2 regions of the Alcanivorax borkumensis SK2 genome follow, and region 1 is predicted to be linked to the other one. Evidence: predicted binding sites of a transcription regulator. Region 1 holds the regulator's gene; the other holds the start of a gene.
The links. Region 1 encodes PhoB, which activates phosphate uptake and scavenging genes when phosphate is short. Its sites were predicted from a motif close to TGTCATANNNNTGTCANA; they were not measured.
Positions count from the first base shown of each region.

Region 2: ABO_RS03520 (CDGSH iron-sulfur domain-containing protein) is a predicted target of PhoB. The motif match lies at 1,824-1,841, and genes of this name have one in related genera.

Region 1 is NC_008260.1:172,960-176,111, reverse strand. Features, by position in the region: gene phoR (phosphate regulon sensor histidine kinase PhoR) at 1-1,152, opposite strand, end outside; gene phoB (phosphate regulon transcriptional regulator PhoB) at 1,242-1,946, opposite strand; gene ubiA (4-hydroxybenzoate octaprenyltransferase) at 2,272-3,144, opposite strand.
Region 2 is NC_008260.1:757,944-761,095, reverse strand. Features, by position in the region: gene ABO_RS03530 (lysophospholipid acyltransferase family protein) at 75-860, opposite strand; gene ABO_RS03525 (GNAT family N-acetyltransferase) at 911-1,771, opposite strand; gene ABO_RS03520 (CDGSH iron-sulfur domain-containing protein) at 1,896-2,159, shown strand; gene ppc (phosphoenolpyruvate carboxylase) at 2,177-3,152, opposite strand, start outside.

The DNA of each region.
Region 1 (3,152 bases):
TTCTGTAACGCGGCTATTGTCTGGCCGGTAAAAACGTTCCGTTAAGCGCGGGATGTGGGCGGGGTCGATGCCAATCCCGTTGTCTGTGACAGAAAAGTGCGCGCCGCAAGAATCTTGCCACCAACGGATACGGATGGTGCCGTTGGCCGGCGTATATTTCACTGCATTGGTAATCAGATTGCCGAAGGCACTTTCCAGTTCAGCCGGATTGGCGATCAAGCGTGCGTCGAGAGGAACATCCAGCTCGATCTGGTGATCCTTGTCGCTGCCTATAGCCAACGCATTTTCTTTCATCCGATTAAGCATGCCATGAACGGGTACCGCCTGACGTACACTGTCAGCTTCCGTTCCTTCTAATCGGGCCAGTAATAACAAATCGGCGACTAGGGCTTCCATGCGGTTGGATTGATTGTCCATTTGCATCAATGCGCGACGCAGACGGGCCTGTTCTTCCGGGAGGGTATCGAGCAGGGTTTCCAGGTAGCCTTTGAGTACGGTAAGCGGCGTCTTTAATTCATGGCTCACATTGGCTACAAAATCTTTGCGCATTTGTTCCAAGTGATGCAGCCGCGTAACGTCACGGGCGATCAATAATTGTTCGCCGATACCAAACTCAGTTACGCGGAACTGCAGGATACGGTTGTCATTCACCGGTGAAGGGATTTCCAGCGGGTCCTGAAAATCCCCTTTGCTTAGATAACCGGTAAACCGAGGATGGCGGATCAGGTTCGTCAGTGGCTGGCCCAGATCTTGGCTCGCATTAAAGCCCATGGCACGTTCGGCGGCATGGTTCCAATATTCCAGATAACCGTGTTGGTCGATGAGGATGACTACATCGTCAAGGGCGTTCACTGACTGTTGGGCGCGGTGGATGATGCCTTGCAGGTTTTCCTGGGCGCGACGTTCTTTTTGGAACAAGTGCTCAAGGCGGGTATAAAACTCACCCCACAGCCCGATACTGTCCGGTGGCTCGGTATGATCGTCGCGCACCAGCCAGCTGTACAGGGCGAACAGTTGCCGGGTGCTCCAAATAATATAGCCCCCCAGCCCTACCAGCAGTGGCCAAGTGTGGCCCACTGCCAGGGCAGCCAGAGCGGCCAGAAATATCAGGCCGGCAATGCGATTAACTTCCTTGGCCAAGCTAGCTTTCATGGGTATTCCACCGCAATTACTTTGCTCGTTAGCCGGTATCGGGGGGGCCGACGGCGCTGCCTAGTATAGGCAGCCGCATGCCTGCCGTCTCAACCTGCCTTGGCCGATTTCACTGAAAACCGGTAGCCGGTACCGCGCACGGTCTGAATAAAACGATCGTAGCCGAAGGGAGCCAGCGCCTTACGCAGACGGCGGATATGCACGTCGATGGTACGGTCTTCCACATAGACGTTAGCACCCCATACTTGGTCCAGTAGCTGGGTGCGCGAATAGGCCCGCTCTTGGTGGCTCATGAAAAATTCCAACAGCCTGTATTCGGTGGGCCCCATGTCCACGGGAGAATCGTTGGCGCTAATGCGGTGACTCACCGGGTCCAGGCACAGACCTTCTACTTCAATGGCCTTTTCCGCCGCGACACTAGACGCGCGCCGCAGCACGGCTTTAATGCGGGAGATTAGTTCACGAGTGGAGAAGGGTTTGGTGATGTAATCATCGGCGCCAACGTCCAGCCCTTGAATCTTGTTATCTTCTTCGCTTTTCGCAGTGAGCATGATGATGGGCACCTCGTTGGTAGTCTCATCACGCTTCAGCCGGCGGGCCAGTTCGATACCCGTGACCGACGGCAGCATCCAATCCAGCAGCACCAGATCCGGGCGCTCATCGACGATGATCTCATGGCCACGTTGGGCATTCTCTGCCTCCAGCACATCGAAATCGGCCAGTTCAAGGGCGACGGCGACCATCTCACGAATAGCAGGCTCGTCATCAACAATCAATATACGGTTTCGGGACATGGCTTCCTTCCTTGCCTGTCTTGTGAGTGGCGTGTGCCGCTCGGGATGTTATCTATTAGATTGCTTTTTTATGACATGTGTATGACAGATAGAGCCCCGCCACGCAACAACGCAGGTTAAGACGAACGGAAGGCCTGCAACCATCTGGCGACAGCCCCAAGCCACAAACGACAACACACGCCAGGCCTTAAGATACGGTAATAATATGCCCTCGATTAGCCGCTCAGGTGGACCGAATTATCCCTTTCGTCCCCCTTGAATCGCGGCGCCGAACACCATTAGGTGGCACTCTAAGACACCCCCGCTATAGGGGACTTGTAGCGATTCAAAAATACTGAAAATACAACCCGATAAACACGCATGCTCCGGCCCAATGATTATTCAGAAATGCGTGAAAGCTGGGCCAGCGTTCACGGTAGCGGATCAAGCTGTGCTGAAAGGCAAAGCTAAGGCTCATTCCAACCAAACCGGCGTACCAGGGCCAGGAAAAACCCAGCCGGTGGCCGACCATAATCAATGCCAATAGTGTCAGGGCTTGAAGGATGGCGATCATCAGGCGGTCGGCATCGCCAAACAGGATGGCGGTGCTTTTGATGCCTAGCTTCAGGTCATCTTCACGGTCACACATAGCGTATTCAGTGTCGTAGGCCACCGTCCACAGCACATTGGCCACGTACAGCAGCCAAGCGATTTCCGGCACTTCACCGGTTTCAGCGGCAAACGCCATGGGGATGGCCCAGCTGAAGGCAGCGCCCAAGAAAAGCTGGGGCATAAAAGTGAAACGCTTGGTAAAGGGATAAAGCACTGCAAGGCCCAAGCCGCCGAAAGACAGCCAAAAGGTCAGCTCATTGAGAAACAGCACTAGCCCAAAAGCCAATAGACCTAAGCCGCCAAACAGGGCCAGAGCCTGTTTGGCGCTGAGTGCACCGGTGGCCAGCGGACGTCCCTGAGTACGTTCTACGTCGCCATCGAAATTCCGATCGGCAAAGTCATTAATCACACACCCCGCCGCCCGCATGATCACCACGCCCAGAAAGAAAACCACAATAACGGTCAGGCTCGGCGTACCGGCCCCAGCAATCCATACCGCCCACAGCGTGGGCCATAGCAGCAACAGCGTGCCGATGGGGCGATCAAGGCGCATTAACTGAATGTAGGGCCAGAGAGTCGGGTAACGCTGTTCAACAAAGGCAAACATGGGGCATC
Region 2 (3,152 bases), 580 kb from region 1:
GCAAGCTGCAAGCTGCAAGCTGCAAAGATAGATAGAGAGAGCCGGGAAATTCCCAAGGGTTTGCTTTTCAACTTTTAACGTTGAACTTTCAACTGCCCCTCAAGCCGTTCGTACGCCAGGGAACACAATGCCTTACGGTTCATGCCTTCCCCATCAAGAGGCTCACAAAAATGCAGGCGAACACGAATTTTTCGGCGTAACAATATGCTCCACATGTGATGATGGAACTCATCGTCACCAATAAACGCCAAACTTTGGTCCGCCGCGCCCATGCTGTCCAAGTAGCGAATCGCCAGTGGCTGAACCGGCACCTGCGCTAACAAGGGCGCATCAAACAACTGCGGGAAAAAGCGACGCAGCCCGGTACCATCCGTCGTGGTGCCTTCCGGGAACACCAGCACCGTATGCCCGCGCTTTAGACGACCGGCAATTTCTTGAGCCACGCGAACGGACTCACCGCTACCCCGCTTGATAAACAGGGTGCCCATGGCACGAGCCAGCATGCCTATCAGCGGCCAGGCACCGACCTCAGCCTTGGAAAGAAAATACAGATGTCGCTGGCTGGCAATAACAGGAATATCCAACCACGAAACATGATTACTCACCAAAAATACGGGCGTCTCGACCCTGCTACCTGTAACGGTCAATTCCACACCCAAGATACGCAGAAATCGCCGGCACCATCGTTGCTTTGCCTTCAATATCACGGGCCGATAGGGTGACCAGAACGCGCCAAGAAAAAACGCCAGCACAAAGCCCCACAATAGATAGAGCACAACACCGGCAACTCGCCACACTCGACGCAGTTGCGGCCAGACCCCTCTCTCGGGATAGGTACCAACACTGACGCTATGATTCATATCGCTCCTGTATACAGTCTGCTAGCTGTCAATTATCCACTACCCATTGTTTACACTGCCTGGGCGGGCTGCATGAAGTGCTGCACATAGCGAGCGGGCAGGTTTTCCACCGCCATCAGCACAAAGAAGTCCAAGCAATTAAAATCCGGGTCCCAGCATGGCTCACCACATACCTGCGCGCCCATGCGCAAATAAGCCTTCAGCAACGGCGGCATCTTCACACCCTCCGCTTGTGCATCGCCGGGCAATGCCTGCAACCGTAAGTGAGGCTGCACTCGATGCTCGGCCCGGCTTAAATGGCGCCCCTGAATGCGCTCGTTGACCGCCGCCACGTTATAGCCTTCACTCAACGCAATGCTGGCGCAGCCCAGCAGGTAGCGCACATCATTTTCCAGCATGTATTGCGCCAGCCGTGCCCACAGCACACTTATCACCGCCCCGTTACGGTGATCCGGATGAATGCAGGTGCGCCCGATCTCCGCCAGCTTGCCCTCCAGACGCCCAAGCATGGTGAGATCAAACTCACCACTGGAATAGAATCCACCAGTACGTTGCAGCCTGTCACCGGGCAATACCCGAGTGTAACCAACAATGTCGCCGCTGCGATTGTCGCGCACCACCAAGTGCAAGCAGTGGCGGTCAAAACGATCACGATCCAGCCCGAACGGCGCACTGAAACTCGCGCCGTATTCCTGGGAGAAAATGCGATAGCGTAAACGTTGAATTTTTAGAATTTCACGACGCGAACGGGTGAAGTAAGCACTGAAGCGACCCTGCGCCTGGGCTTCTCTATCCGTTGTCATTTCCCGAGGAAAGCGAAGAATCTCGGCAGTGGCAACGAACGGCTTAGCGAACGCTCCTTTCCATTGCGGGCTCAACGCTTTGATCTTTCCTGCGGCTTGCGCAAGCATAGTGTGCTCCACTGGCAGTTTCAGCCAGTGTCGTCAGCGACCATGGCAAGGCAGTGACACTTGCGTGACATTTGCGCGACACACCCAGAGAGCCTAAAAAATAAAAAACGAGAAGGAGAGAGCCATGGACGCCCCGCACATTGCCGACACCGTCCCGTTTCCGTTGCCCGTCAAAAAAGGCGATACGGTGTACTGGTGTGCCTGTGGCCTGAGTCAGACGCAACCGTATTGTGATGGCAGCCACAAGGACACCCGCTTCTCACCGGTGCCCTACACGGCACACAAAGACCAAATTGTGTTTTTCTGTGGCTGTAAACACAGCAACACAGGGATGATCTGCGATGGCAGCCATGTGGCGCTCAAAGGAAAAAGCACCGGCCACCGATGAGAACCCTTGCTGACAACCTATCCTGTATTGCGTAAGCCCGCTGCAATACCCGCAATGGTTACCATCAGTGCACTCTCCAAGGTCTCATCGCCATCCTGTTGGCGCAGCCTTGCCATCAGCTCCGCCTGCAACAGGTGCAGGGGGTCGGTGTAAGGGTCACGCACCCGAATCGACCAGCGCATCACCGGATTGTTATCCAGCAAGTCTTCTCGACCAGTGAGGGCAGACAAGGCGCTCACCGTGGCGGTGAGCCGCTCGCGCAGCACTTCACCAAGACGCATTAACCCGGGATCGTCCCCCGCCAAACGCTCTTCATACCAAGCGGCCACACGCAAATCCGATTTCGCCAGTACCATCTCCAGCATATCCACCACGCCCTGGAAAAAAGGCCACTCGCTAGCCATTTCCCGCACCATAGCATGCTGCGCGGCATCGTTCTGAGCATCTTCCAGAGCGGCGCCGGTGCCTAACCAGGCAGGCAGCATTAACCGAATCTGGGTCCAAGCAAACACCCAAGGGATCGCCCGCAGAGAGCTGATACCTTGATCCGACTTGCGCCGCGCAGGGCGGCTGCCCAGCGCTAGCCGCGACAACTCCGTTTCTGGCGTAACGGTACGCAGGTAGCGCACCAGCTCAGGCTCATCGCGCACCACCCCGCGATAGCCCGCCACGGAGGTATCCGTCAGGGCCTGCATCTGTTGGCGCCACTCCGGCCGTGCCGCCTGGGGTGGCAACAAGGTTGCTTCTAAAGTGGCCGCCACATACTGCTCCAGGTTAAACACCGCCACCGACGGGCGACCGTATTTAAACCGAATCACCTCCCCCTGCTCCGTCACCCGTATACGCCCGGCCACCGAGCCCGGCGGCTGTGATAACAGCGCCATGCGGGTGGGCGATCCGCCTCGGGAAATGGAGCCACCTCGGCCATGAAACAGTGTGAGCGGAATGCCGTTATCGGCAAACAGGGCCGTGAGCTTTTCCTGTGCCCGATAT